Regions from separate parts of the Streptomyces sp. NPDC007917 genome, predicted to be linked through region 2. Evidence: riboswitches for the same ligand, from Rfam matches in the RefSeq annotation. Region 2 holds a riboswitch; each other region holds the start of a gene.
What was found. A riboswitch is a leader RNA that binds a small molecule or an ion and turns the genes downstream of it on or off. The one in region 2 is predicted to bind S-adenosylmethionine.

Region 1 (4,512 bases), on a different contig from region 2:
CGAGGAGCTTCTTCGTCACGCCCAGGGTCACCCCGCCCGCGGTCTCCGCGAAGATCCCCTCCGTACGGGCCAGCAGCTTGATCGCGTCGACGACCTGCTCGTCGTTCACGTCCTCCACCGCCCCGCCCGTACGGCGCGCGATGTCCAGCACATACGGCCCGTCCGCCGGGTTGCCGATCGCCAGCGACTTGGCGATGGTGTTCGGCTTCTGCGGCCGCACCACGTCATGGCCGGCCTTGAAGGCGGTGGAGACCGGGGAGCAGCCCTCGGCCTGGGCGCCGAAGATCTTGTACGGCTTGTCCTCGACCAGGCCGAGCGCGATGAGCTCCTTCAGCCCCTTGTCGATCTTGGTGAGCTGCGAACCGGACGCGATCGGGATGACGAGCTGGTCCGGCAGCCGCCAGCCGAGCTGTTCACAGATCTCGTACGCGAGGGTCTTGGACCCCTCCGCGTAGTACGGGCGCAGGTTGACGTTGACAAAGCCCCAGCCCTCGCCCGCCGGGTCGCCGATCAGCTCGCTGCAGAAGCGGTTGACGTCGTCGTACGTGCCCTCGATGGCGACCAGCTCACCGCCGTAGACCGCGGCCATGACGACCTTGCCCTGCTCCAGGTCGTGCGGGATGAAGGTGCACGAGCGCAGCCCGGCGCGGGCGGCCGCGGCGCCGACCGCGCCCGCGAGGTTGCCGGTGGAGGAGCAGGAGAGAGTGGTGAAGCCGAAGGCGCGGGCGGCCTCGACGGCCTGGGCGACCACGCGGTCCTTGAAGGAGTGCGTCGGGTTCCCGGAGTCGTCCTTGATGTGCAGCTCGCCGGTCACACCCAGCTCGCGGGCCAGGTTGTCGGCCTTCACCAGCTTGGTGAAGCCGGGGTTCAGATTGGGCTTGTCGGCCACGTCCGCCGGGACGGGCAGCAGCGGGGCGTAGCGCCAGATGTTGTTCGGCCCGGCCTCGATCCGCTTGCGCAGCCCCTCGGGGTCGCCGGTCGGCAGGTCGTACGCGACTTCGAGCGGTCCGAAACACTCCGCACAGGCGAAGATGGGGCCGAGGGGGAAGCGCTCACCGCACTCGCGACAGGACAGGGCGACGGCGGGGCCGAGCGAGACGGAAGAGGTGGTCGAGCTTTCAACAGCTTGCACAGCCATGGAGGCGAGGCCCTTTCTCCTCATCTTCCTCACGGCGCGTCTCGCCGCGAGCCGGAATTGGCACCTTCCCAAGCCGGGGCCCCGCTTCGGTGAAGAATCAGGACCGGCTGGAGGGTTGCCGGGGCTTCAACGGGCCGGATCCCTCTGCCCCTCTGGATGAGCGGTATGACGTCGGGCTGCCCCGGCGTGTTTGTCGCACCGGGACCCCCGATACAGGGCGGTCACGTGCGCTGTTCAAGACTGTAACCGAAGACCCGGATGGTTAAGACAGTCGTCCGAAGCGCGAGATGGATCACAGCTGACGTGTGCGGAGCACAACAGGGAGGCATGGCCGTGCTGGAAGAGGTGGAACGCTGGCTGGAGGAGCGGTCCTGGTCCGCCGACGACCGTCCGCTCGACCGGCTGCTGGCCGCCAAGCGCGCCACGGGCCGGACCGTGAGCGTCGTGCTGCCCGCCCTCAACGAGGAGGCGACGGTCGGCGAGATCGCCGCGACCATACGCCGTGAGCTGATGGGCCAGGCCGCGCCGCTGGTCGACGAGCTGGTGGTGGTGGACTCCGGGTCCACCGACCGCACCTCCGAGGTCGCCGCGGCGGCCGGGGCGAGGGTCGTGCACCGCGACTCCCTGCTGCCCGAGCTGCCGGCGCTGCCCGGCAAGGGCGAGGTGCTGTGGCGCTCGCTGCTGGCGACCAGCGGCGACATCATCTGCTTCATAGACGCCGACCTGCGGGAATTCGACGCCCGCTTCGTCTCCGGGGTCGTCGGCCCGCTGCTGACCGACCCGGACGTGCACCTGGTGAAGGGGATGTACGACCGGCCGCTCGGCCCCGGGCTCGGCGCACCCGCCTCCGGCGGGGCGGCCGGCCAGGGCGGGCGGGTCACCGAGCTGGTCGCCCGGCCGCTGCTCAATCTGCACTGGCCGCGGCTGGCCGGTTTCGTCCAGCCGCTCGGCGGCGAGTACGCGGCGCGCCGCTCGCTGCTCGAGCGGCTGCCCTTCCCCGTCGGATACGGGGTGGAGCTCGCCATTCTGATCGATTCGCTGCACACGGTCGGGCTCGACGGGCTCGCCCAGGTGGACCTCGGGGTGCGCAAACACCGCCACCAGGACCCGCAGGCGCTCGGCCGGATGGCAGCCACGATCTACCGCACGGCCCAGCTTCGGCTGGCCCGCGGGCATCTGGTGCGGCCGCGGCTGACCCAGTTCGACCGGGGCGAGGCCGGTTTCGTGGCGCGGACGAGCGATGTGGACACGGAGGAGCGGCCGCCGATGATCGAGATCCCGGAGTACGCGGAGCGGTGGGCGGCGTGACGCCCGGCCGCCCCGGTGCCGCTGTCCGGGGCAAGAGACCGTACACACGTTTGCGCGACTCGTGAGGTGGCTAGGTACGCGACATGGCCTCTGAGCACAGCGCTGCACAGGTCCTGGTCGCGTCCAACCGCGGCCCGGTCTCGTACACCCTGCGGGAGGACGGTTCGCTCGACGCCAGGCGCGGCGGCGGCGGGCTGGTCTCCGGTCTCAGTGCGATAGGGCCGGACGCCGGGGCCGTATGGGTCTGCGCGGCGCTCGGCGACGGCGACCGCGAGGCGGCCCGGCGCGCCGGGACCGGGCATCTGGACGCCGGCGACACCGGCGGGCAGCTGGTGCGGATGCTCGACATCGCGCCGGAGGTCTTCGACGCCGCGTACAACGGCATCGCGAACTCGGTGCTGTGGTTCGTCCACCACCTGCTCTACCAGACGCCGCTGGAGCCGGTCTTCGGCGCGGAGTTCCGCGCCCAGTGGGACGCCTACCAGGCGTACAACGCGGCCTTCGCGGACGCCCTCGCCCAGGAGGCCGCCGACGGCGCCGCCGTGCTGGTCCAGGACTACCACCTGGCGCTGGTGCCGGGGCTGCTCCGCGAGCGCCGGCCCGACCTGCGGATCGGCCACTTCTCGCACACCCCCTGGGCGCCCCCGGACTACTACCGGCTGCTGCCGGACGATGTGGCGGCGGGCGTGCTGCGCGGCATCCTCGGCGGTGACCGCGCCGCGTTCCTCACCGAGCGCTGGGCCCTGGCCTTCGCCGACTGCGCCGCGGCCGTGCTCGGCGCGGAGGTGGTGCGGGACGGCGCGCGGCTGTCCGTGCGCCTGGACGGGCGCGAGACCCGGCTGGGCGTGCACGGCCTGGGAGCGGACGCGGACTTCCTGCGGAAGCGGTCGCGGGCCGCGGACGTCGACGAGCGGCTGGCCGCCCTGCGCGAGCAGATCGGCCCCGGGCGCAGGACCGTCGTGCGGGTGGACCGCACCGAGCTGTCCAAGAACATCGTCCGCGGGCTGCTGGCCTACCGGCGGCTGCTGGAGACCCGCCCCGAGTGGCGGGGGCGCGTGGTGCACGTGGCCTTCGCCTACCCCTCCCGCCAGGACCTGGCCGTCTACCGCGACTACACGGAGCAGGTGCGGCGGGTCGCCGACGGGATCAACGCCGAGTACGGCACGGAGGGCTGGCAGCCGGTCGCCCTCCATGTGAAGGACGACTTCGCGCGCTCGCTCGCCGCCTACCGGCTGGCGGACGTGGCCCTGGTCAACCCGATCCGGGACGGGATGAACCTGGTCGCCAAGGAGGTGCCGGTGGTCTCCGAGCGGGGCTGCGCGCTGGTGCTGTCGCGGGAGGCCGGGGCGTACGCGGAGCTGGGCGACGACGCGCTGGTGGTCAACCCGTACGACATCGAGGCGACGGCGCGGGCGCTGCACGAGGCGCTGTCGATGGGGGACGGCGAGCGGGCGGAGCGTACGAAGCGGCTGGCGACCGCCGCGACCGCGCTGCCGCCCGCGCAGTGGTTCCTGGCGCAGCTGCGGGCGCTGACGGAGGGCTGACGCCCGCGCCCGAAGCCCACGGCTCGCGGCGGTCTCAGTCCCCGACCGCCTCGGCCAGGGCCGTCAGCAGGTCCACGATCCCCGCCGGGCCGTCGACCACCAGGTCGGCCCGCCGGGCCAGCTCGGTGACCTCGGTGGAGCCGCTGCACACCAGCAGCCCGGGCACCCCCCGCGCCCTGAGCTGTTCCACCGCCGCGAACGCGGCCAGGTCGCCCAGGTCGTCGCCCCCGTAGAGCACCGCCGAGGCCCCGGTCTCCCGTACGTACTCGGTGAGGGCGACGCCCTTGTCCATGCCCGGCGGGCGCAGTTCGAGCACCAGACGGCCGGGCTCGACGATCAGCCCGTGCCGCTCGGCGAGGAGGCGCAGCGGCTCGCGCAGCGCCTCGAAGGCGCCCTGCGGATCGGCGGCGCGGCGGGTGTGGACGGCGACGGCGCGCCCCTTCTCCTCCACGGTGGCGCCGCGCGCTTCGCCGACCGCGGCGGTCACGTCCGGGAGTTCGGCCCGGGCCGCCGCGACGCCCG
Region 2 (4,512 bases):
CGCTTGATCACATAGCGGCGCATGCGCTAGCCGATCCAGGTGTCGTGCAACTGGATGCGGCTGCCCGAGTCGAAGTCGAGGCTGTGCACCTTCTTCGACACGGCCAGCTGGGTCTGGAGTTCCACCACCGGCACGTTGTACGCGCTCTGCACGATCAGCTTCTGTGCCTCGTCCACCAACCGCTCGCGCTTGGCGGTGTCCGTGGTCGCAGCCTGGCCGGACAGCGCCGTGTCCAGGGAAGTGGCGGGAACGCGGTAGAAGTTGGCCAGCCGGCTGGAGAAGGAGGTTCGCAGGATGTCCGGGTCGGAGCGGGTCACGTTGCTCCACACCAGGTCGAAGTCACCGCCCTGGAGCGTGGTGGCGAACTGGCTGACCTGACCCTGCTTGAGCACCACGTCGATCCCGACGGCCTTCAACTGCTGCTGGACCAGCTCCAGTGCAGGCTGGTTGGTGGCGGCGTTGGGGAACCAGCTGATGGTCAGGCTCAGCTTCTTGCCGTCCTTGGCGCGTATGCCGTCACCACTGGCTTTCCAGCCGGCCGCTTCCAGCAGGGACTTCGCCTTGGCCGCGTCGAAGGCGAGGTCCGAGGAGAGGTCGGTGTAGTCGGGCGTGGTGTGCGCCAGGACGCTGGTCGCCGGCTGGGTGCCGGTCGGGAACACGGTGTCGGCGATCTGCTTGCGGTCGATGGCCGCCAGGATCGCCTGACGCACCTTCACGTCCTTCAGCACTGGCCGCGAGTTGTTGACGCCGAGCCCGAAGACCACACCGGGGTTGGCCCGGCGCAGCAGGGTGACGTGACCGCCCCCGAGCGCCGCCTCGTTGGCCTTGCCGACGCTGCTGATCGCGTCCACCTGCCCGGACTGGAGGCTGCCCGCCCGCACCCCCGCCTCGGGGACGACCTTGAAGACCAGCTTGTCCAGGTAGGCCTCGCCCTTCTTGGCCCACCGCGAGGAGCCCCAGGCGTATCCGGTGCGCTTGGCCAGGGTGATCGACTGGTTCTGGACGTACTGCTTGAGCACGAACGGCCCCGACCCGATCACACCGTCGCTGCACTTCTGCTGCGGGGTCTTCTTCACGCTCGCCGACGACTCGATGCCCAGCGAGTGGGTCGAAGTCGCCTGGATGAACTGGGCGTTGGGCTCCTTGAAGGTCACCTTGACGGTGAGCGGGTCCACCGCGGTGGTGCTCTTGACGCCGCTGAGATAGCCCTGGGCGAGGACCCCGAGGGCGCCGAGCTTCGGCACCGCGTCGAAGTTGTCCTTGACCACCTGTGCGGTCAGCTGGGAGCCGTCGCTGAAGGTGACGCCCGAGCGCAGATGGAAGGTGAACTCCGTGGCGTCGGCGTTGATGTCCCAGCTCTTGGCGAGCCACGGCACGATCTTGCCGGTCCTGGGGTCCTGGTCGGTCAGGGAGTCCACGGTCTGGCGCACCGAGTAGATGCTCTCGTTGCTGCCGACCTGCTGTGGATCCACGCAGCCGGCGTCGGAACCCACCGCGAAGGTCAGGGTGCCGCCGGACTTCGGCCGGCTGCTTCCGCTACTGGAGTTGTCGCCCGAACCGCAGGCGGTCAGCAGAACACTGGTGGTCAGCAGGGCGGCGAGGGGCGCCCAGCGGGGGGCTCTGAAAGCCGGAAGTGCGTTCACGGAGGGTTCTCCTACTCGTGTCACCAGGCATGGAGGCGCCGTACAAGGCACGACCGTGCATGGGTGTGCGGCCCCGGCCGGTACAAGACCGGTGGCGGGGAGGCGCTGTGCAGACAGGGATCAGGGGGGAGCGGGGGGCAGCCGCAGGCGGGTGCGGTGACGACTGGCGCGTGCCCGGACTACGACCGGCGGCGGAAGGGGCCGTCAGGCCTGACAGAGACAGCTGGTCGAGCGCTTGAGGTCGATGTGGCGCCGGCGCGAGAACCGGGAGAACACGGTGGCGCCGGCGAAGCGAGCGCTGAGGTCACCACCGTGCCGCATGCCGATCCTCCCCATTTCCGGCCCCGGTCACGGGGCCACGCGCTTGCGGGATCGTCGGTGATCCCGCCGGGCTTTCACCTGGAGCACCCCACCGCGCGGGAGGGTTGCCGGTCAGCGAGCCAGGGCTTGACGCTGACACTCAATGCCGTTCGTGATCGTACGGAGGGCTCTTGTCGTACGTCAATGCCGGAAAGCGACGCCCGCAGGGGCAGTGGGACCGGCACCGGGTCCGGCTCAGGAACCGCCGCGCTCGCGGGGGATCTTCTGGCCGGCCTCGATCGCCACCGGCAGCCGGTTCTCGGCCGGGGGCAGCGGGCAGGTGGCCAGGTCTGTGTAGGCGCACGGCAGGTTCGTGGCGCGGTTGAAGTCCAGGACGACCGTGCCGTCGGCGGCGGGCGGCTCCAGGGCGAGGGCCCGGTTGGCGGCGTAGGTGGTGACCCCGGAGGTCTCGTCGGTGAACAGCACCGTCAGCCGGCCCGCACCATGGCCGGGGAACGCGGTCAGCGACAGCGGGCGCCCGTCCAGCTCGAACTCGATCCTGCCCGGAGCGTCGTACACATGCTCAAGGCCCTCGACCGCGGCGCCCACGGTGGTCGGCCGCGGCGTGTCGAAGGGGATGTAGCGGCCCGTCACGGCCCAGCGCGGGTCGGGGGCGTAGGCGGGCGTTCCGGTGAAGGCCGTGCGCAGCGGCGCGTCCGGGTGCCGGGGGCGCACGATGTCGTTGCCGCCGCGCTTGGCGACCTCGATGACGGCGTCTCCCCACACGGCGTCGACGCTGCCGCGTTCGGGAAGGACGCCGAAGTGGTGTTCCCCGTGCACCGGCGTTCCGTCGACGACCAGTTCCTCGTCGTCGTCGAGGTCTACGACGACCCCGTCGGGGCCGGTGCGCCACGCGCCGGGCGCGTCGGCGAAGCGCTGGGGCCGGTCGTCGAGCCAGTGCAGGCCGGTGATCGCCAGGAACCCGTGCGGGTCGGCGAGCCGGGCCTCCTGGGCGCGGTGCCACTCCAGCCAGTTCTCGGTGAAGGCACGGAAGTCGGTCGTGGTGGCCTCGGTGGTCATGAGTTCTCCTTCGTCACAGGGGTGCAGTGGGGCCGGTCGGGCCGTCGGTTCGACCGGCGTGCTCAGCGGGCCAGTTCGCCGAGGAGTCGCCAGGTGCGTCGGCGGTCGGCTTCTCCCGCGATCTCAGTGCCCGTGAACACGACCTCGGTGGCGCCGGCGTCGCGGTAACGGCGTACCTCGGCCTCGACGGTCTTCTCGTCGCCGATCACGGCCAGGTCGGCGGCCCGCCGGCCGCCGGAGAGTTCGATGACCCGGGCGTAGGACGGGATCTGTTCGTAGAACGCGAGGTTCTCGGTGGCCTTGGCCCGCACCGCCTCCACGTTGTCGGTGACCACCCCGGGTACCAGGGCCACGACCCTGGGCGCGGGGCGGCCGGCGGCCTCGGCGGCTGCGGTCAGGGCGGGCACGATGTGGTCCGCCAGGGCGCGCGGTCCCGCCAGGTAGGGCAGGATTCCGTCCGCCAGCCCACCGCTGACCCGCAGCGCCTGCGGCCCCATCGCGGCGACCAGCACGGGGACGCCGCTCTCGGCACCTGGTACCCGCGCCGGGACCGGGGTGGTCGCGGTGATCAGCTCACCGTGGAAATCGGCCGTGCCGGTCTCGGTCAACTGCCGCAGTGCGGTGAGGAATTCACGCAGGCGGGCGATGGGGCGTTCGAAGGGCAGGCCGAAGCCGGTCTCCGTCAGCAGTTTCGTGCCCAGGGCCAGGCCGAGGTGGTAGCGGCCGTGGGTCGCGGCCTGGGCGGTCTGGGCCTGGCTGGAGACCAGCAGCGGGTGGCGGCCGAAGACGGGGATCGCGGAGGTCCCGACCTGCAGTCCGGGCGCCTCGCGTCCGACGATCGCCGCGAGCTGGGGTGAGTCCGCGCCGAAGGTCTGCCCGAACCAGGCCGACTGCAGACCGGCGCCCGCGGCTTCCTGGGCCAGTTGTACGGTGGCGTCGACCTGGTTCGGCGCGTCGGACGCGTTGAGCGCTACTCCAACAGTCATGTCAGTCAGAACGGGCGTCGGCCGGACCCGCATTCCGGTCCGTGTGTGACAGCTTCTTGTCAGTCATGTGTACTCAGTCCTGAGTGGAAGGGCCGTCCCGGTGCTCAGCCCGCCTGCCGTCGGTCCGGCGCGGACCGGTGCGCGAGGGGTGCGCGCAGGCCGAGGTTCTCGCGCAGGGTGGTGCCGGTGTACTCGGTGCGGTAGATCCCGCGTTCCTGCAGTTCCGGGACGGGGTGCCGACGTGCCCGCGCTGCGGGCCGAGCGCGATGGCGGTCTCGCGCAGCGACCAGCCGTGCGCCTCTGCCTCGCCCGCCATTCGGCCACGACCGCGCGCGGATCGGTGATGCGCCGGGCGCCGAAGGAGCCGTCGTTCTCGGTGACGACCGGATCCTCCTTCGGCAGCGGCCCGTCGGCGTCGCTGTGGCCGGCCGACCGCCCGCAGCCGGCGCCGGATGTCGTCGGCGAAAGCCAGTGCGTCGTCGAAGTCGTTGCCGTGCGCGGAG
Region 3 (4,512 bases), on a different contig from region 2:
CGGCGAGGCACTCTGGGCAGGTTGTGCCCGGTACGCCATGATCTGCCCATGATCGAGACGTCGGAAGGGTCCGGCCACCGCCCCCTGATGACTTACGCCCTCATCGCGTCCTGCTGCCTGATCTTCGCCCTCGGGCCGGCCTCCGGCCTCGACCCCGGCTACGGCACGGGAGACGAGCTGCTGCGGGCCCAGACGGGCTACTTCGAGCGCTGGGGGGTGGTGCCGAGCGCCCTGTGGAGCGGTGCGCCCGCGGAGCCGCTGACCCCGCTGACCGCGCTGTTCGTCCACGGCAACTGGCTGCACCTGCTCGGCAACATGCTGTTCCTCTACGTCTTCGGGGCGATGGCCGAGGAGCGGATGGGGCGGATCCACTTCGCTCTCTTCTACCTCGCCACCGGCTATCTGGCGCTGCTCGGCTACGCGGCGGCGCACGCCGGCTCCACCGAGACCCTGGTCGGCGCCTCCGGGGCCATCTCCGGGGTCCTCGGCGCCTTTCTGTGGCTGTTCCCCCGGGCCCGGGTGACCAGCCTCTTCCCGTTTCTGTTCTTCCTGCCGCTGCGCTTCCCCGCCTGGGTGGTGCTGATCTTCTGGGTCGCGCTGCAGTGGCTGGCCGCCCGCGGGGCCGACGACCGGCCCGGCGTCGCCTACCTCGCCCACCTCGTGGGCTTCAGCCTCGGGTTCCTCTACGCGTGGGCCCGCTTCGGGCGGACGACTAGAGTGAGCAGGGCAGTCAGGTCCAGCGAGGGAGAAAGCCAGCCGTGATCACTTCGATCGTGCTCATCAAGACCAGCGTGGACCAGATCCCCGAGATCGCCGAGCAGATCGCCGCGCTCGACGGCGTGAGCGAGGTCTACTCGGTCACCGGGGCGCACGATCTGATCGCGATGGTGCGGGTGGCCCGGCACGACGACCTCGCGGACGTCATCCCGGGCCGGATCAGCAAGGTGCCGGGCGTGGCCTCCACGGAGACCCACATCGCCTTCCGCACCTACTCCCAGCACGACCTCGAGGCCGCCTTCGCGATCGGCCTCGACGGCTGAGGCATCTCGCCGGACGTCAGCCGCGGTCCGGGACGCAGCGCCCGTCCTCGGTGCGGTAGCTCCACTTCGCGCCGTCCCGGACCAGCTCCTTCACCGCGCCGACGAACCGCTCGACGTGCTCGTCCGGGGTGCCCGCTCCGAAGCTGACGCGGATCGCGTTCAGCGACCGCTCCCCCGGCGCGGCCTCCGGGGCGCCGCACTCGCCCGCCTCCCCGGGCTCACCGCCCAGCAGGGTGCGCACCAGCGGATGCGCGCAGAACAGGCCGTCGCGCACGCCGATGCCGTACTCCGCGGAGAGCGCCGCCGCGAAGTGGGAGCTGTTCCAGCCCTCCACGACGAACGAGATGACCCCCACCCGGGGGGCGTCGTCGCCGAACAGCGACAGGACCCGCACCTCGGGCACCTCGGCCAGCCCCGCGCGGACCTTGGCGATCAGCTGCCGCTCCCGCGCCACCAGGGACTCGAACCCGGCCTCGGTCAGCGCCTTGCAGGCCGAGGCGATCGCGTACGCCCCGATGACGTTCGGCGAGCCCGCCTCGTGCCGGGCCTCGGTGGTGTGCCACTCCACGTCCACCCCGCCGTCGTCCGCCCGGGCCACCTTGCGGCTGGCGCCGCCGCCCGCCAGATACGGCCGCGCCTCGCGCAGCCAGTCCGCGCGCCCCGCGAGCACACCGGCCCCGAAGGGCGCGTACAGCTTGTGCCCGGAGAACGCGACCCAGTCGACGTCCAGGGCGGCGATGTCCACGGGGTGGTGCGGTGCGAGCTGCGCGGCGTCCAGCACGATCCGGGCGCCGTGTGCGTGCGCCGCCCGCGCCAGCTCCCGCACCGGCCACAGCTCACCCGTCACATTCGAAGCACCCGTCACGCACACCAGCGCCGCACCGCCCGTGCCCGCCTCGGCCCGCCAGTCGGCCAGCGCCCGCTCCAGCGTCTCGACGGCCTGCCGCGGGGAGCGCGGCGCGCTCAGATAGCCGACCTCGACGCCCTCCCGCTGCTCCCACGGCAGCAGCGAGGCGTGGTGCTCCGTCTCGAACACGAACACCCGGGTGCCCTGGGGGAGCGCGGCGGCGAGGAGGTTGAGCGAGTCGGTGGTGGCGCGGGTGAAGATCACGTGGTCGTCGGGGCGGCAGCCGAGGAAGGCGGCGACATCCTTGCGGCTGTTCTCGAACAGGTCGGTGGACAGCTGCGAGAGATAGCCGGCCCCGCGGTGCACGCTGCCGTAGTACGGGGCGTAGGCCGCGATGTCGTCCCAGACCCGCTGCAGGGCGGGGGCGCTGGCGGCGTAGTCCAGCGCGGCGTAGCCGACCTCGCCGCCGGTGACCAGCGGGACGAGGACATCGCGGCCGAGGACGGGCAGCGGGGAGGGGGTGGCGGTGGTGGCGGCGGGGGCGGTGGAGGCAGCGGCGGTCGCGGACATGGCGAAGTCTCCCGGGAGGACGAAGAGGTGAATGCGTCACGCGCGCAGGCGGCAGCCCGCCGCCGGGCACGTGGAAAAGAAACTCACCGCGCGGACGGGACCGCGCGAGATGAGGGGGAAAGGGGCCGTCGGCCCTAGCGCATTCGCTGCATCACGGAAGAACTCCCTCGACAACCAGGACCCCTGGGTTTCGCGAGGGGTCCGCGCTTGCCGCAGACCTCGCTGCCTGCGGCCTGGTCATCACCCGGGGCACCCCGCCACGGACGGAGGGTTGCCGGACAGCGGGCCGGGGCCGAAGTCGCTGTCGCTCGTGACCTGCGCAGGAGTATGCCATGCCCTGCCACAAACCGAGATCCCTGTCCGCGATACGGACACACCCGCCCGCGAGGGCCCGCCCCGTCCCCCCCGCGCGGCGGAGCCGCGGAACGACAGGGGGGAAGGGGCGGGGAGTGGCGGGGTGGGGAACAGGCACGCCGCGGGCGGCCCGGCGCCGCGGGCCGGGCCGCGTCGCGTCGCGTCGCCAGGGTCGGTTACGCGTTCGTGGCCAGCACCCACCGTTCCAGGGCGGCTCGGGCCTCGCCCGAGTCGATGGATTCGGCCGCCTTCTCGACACCCGCCGCGATGCGCTCCGCGAGGGGCTTGGCGCCCGGTCCGCCCTCCAGTGCGACCAGGGCTGCCGCCGAGTTGAGCAGGACCGCGTCGCGGACCGGCCCGCGCTCGCCCGCGAGCAGCCGCCGGGCGACGTCCGCGTTGTACGAGGGGTCGGCGCCGCGCAGGGCGTCCACCGGGACCAGGCCGATGCCGACGTCGCGCGGGTCGAAGGTCTCCTGGCGTACGGTGCCGCCCTCGACCACCCACACCTGGGAGGTCGAGGTGACGGTCAGCTCGTCCAGGCCGTCGTCGCCGCGGACGACCAGCGCGGAGGTGCCGCGCTCGGCGAGCACGCCGGCCATGATGGGCGCCATGCGGGCGTCCGCGACCCCGGTGGCCTGGGCGCGCACCCGGGCCGGGTTGGTGAGCGGGCCGAGGAAGTTGAAGATGGTGGGGATGCCGAGCTCGCTGCGCGCGGTCCCGACGTGGCGCAGCGAGGGGTGGAACTTCACCGCGAAGCAGAACGTGATGCCGGCTTCCTCGGCGACCTCGGCCACCCGCCGCGGCGTCAGGTCCAGGTTGACGCCGAGCTTGGCGAGGACGTCGGAGGAGCCGCTGGCGGAGGACGCGGCGCGGTTGCCGTGCTTGACCACCTTGGCGCCGGTGCCTGCCACCACGAGCGCGGACATGGTGGAGATGTTGACGGTCTTGGCGCGGTCGCCTCCGGTGCCGACGATGTCGACGGTGGCCCCGGGGACCTCGATCACGTTCGCGTGCTCGTACATGGTGCGGACCAGGCCGGACACCTCCGCGACGGTCGCGCCCTTGGCGCGCAGCGCGACCGCGAAGCCGGCGATCTGCGCGTCGCTGGCCTCGCCGCGCATGATCCGGTCCATGACCCAGGCGGTGTCGTCGGCGGTGAGGTCGTGGCCGAGCAGCAGCGAGTCGAGCACGTCCGGCCAGGTGCGGGCCGTCGCGCGGTTGTCGCCTCCGGCTGGGGTCACAACGTCCATGGTCCGCTCCTGCGTCTCGGCTGGGGAAGGAAGGGTCCGCGCAGTTCAACGGCCCCTGGCAAGCCTATCGGCGCGGGCCGGGCACGCGGCCCCGTGCCCGGGTCCCGGACGCCCCGCGGGAAGCCCGGGTGCCCGGACATGGCCCAGGGCCCCGGCCCGGACCGTGTGGTCCGGGCCGGGGCCCTGGTGTGTGGCGTACAGCTGAGGTGTTCGCTGAGGGGATCAGTGGTGGCCGTGGCCGCTGGTGATCTCCTTGTACTCCTCGACGGTCGGCTTGGGGATCACGTTGTCCCCGCCGTAGTAGCCCTTGGACAGCTTGGCCCGGAGCTTCTGCGAACCCTTTATCTTCCGGCGGACCCCGTTCTCGTCGACCGCGGGGCCGACCTCGTACGGCTTGGGCTGCTCATGCTGGGTGAGCTTGTGCAGGTCCTCCTGCGACAGCGGCTCGTGC

Region 1: another riboswitch for S-adenosylmethionine. It lies ahead of thrC (threonine synthase); the one in region 2 lies ahead of ACFZDL_RS46205 (putative leader peptide).
Region 3: another riboswitch for S-adenosylmethionine. It lies ahead of ACFZDL_RS11540 (aminotransferase class V-fold PLP-dependent enzyme); the one in region 2 lies ahead of ACFZDL_RS46205 (putative leader peptide).

What each region holds. Positions count from the first base shown of each region.
Region 1 is NZ_JBIBKK010000008.1:158,986-163,497, reverse strand. Features, by position in the region: gene thrC (threonine synthase) at 1-1,138, opposite strand, end outside; SAM riboswitch class I at 1,156-1,301, opposite strand; gene ACFZDL_RS17850 (glucosyl-3-phosphoglycerate synthase) at 1,472-2,446, shown strand; gene ACFZDL_RS17845 (trehalose-6-phosphate synthase) at 2,530-3,990, shown strand; gene otsB (trehalose-phosphatase) at 4,025-4,512, opposite strand, start outside.
Region 2 is NZ_JBIBKK010000049.1:4,861-9,372, reverse strand. Features, by position in the region: gene ACFZDL_RS46215 (ABC transporter permease) at 1-23, opposite strand, end outside; gene ACFZDL_RS46210 (ABC transporter substrate-binding protein) at 27-1,643, opposite strand; gene ACFZDL_RS46205 (putative leader peptide) at 1,848-1,964, opposite strand; SAM riboswitch class IV at 1,999-2,111, opposite strand; gene ACFZDL_RS46200 (DUF1684 domain-containing protein) at 2,199-3,023, opposite strand; gene ACFZDL_RS46195 (LLM class F420-dependent oxidoreductase) at 3,086-4,009, opposite strand.
Region 3 is NZ_JBIBKK010000005.1:256,267-260,778, reverse strand. Features, by position in the region: gene ACFZDL_RS11550 (rhomboid family intramembrane serine protease) at 49-762, shown strand; gene ACFZDL_RS11545 (Lrp/AsnC ligand binding domain-containing protein) at 759-1,040, shown strand; gene ACFZDL_RS11540 (aminotransferase class V-fold PLP-dependent enzyme) at 1,057-2,457, opposite strand; SAM riboswitch class IV at 2,656-2,773, opposite strand; gene trpD (anthranilate phosphoribosyltransferase) at 2,988-4,061, opposite strand; gene ACFZDL_RS11530 (cytochrome bc complex cytochrome b subunit) at 4,284-4,512, opposite strand, start outside.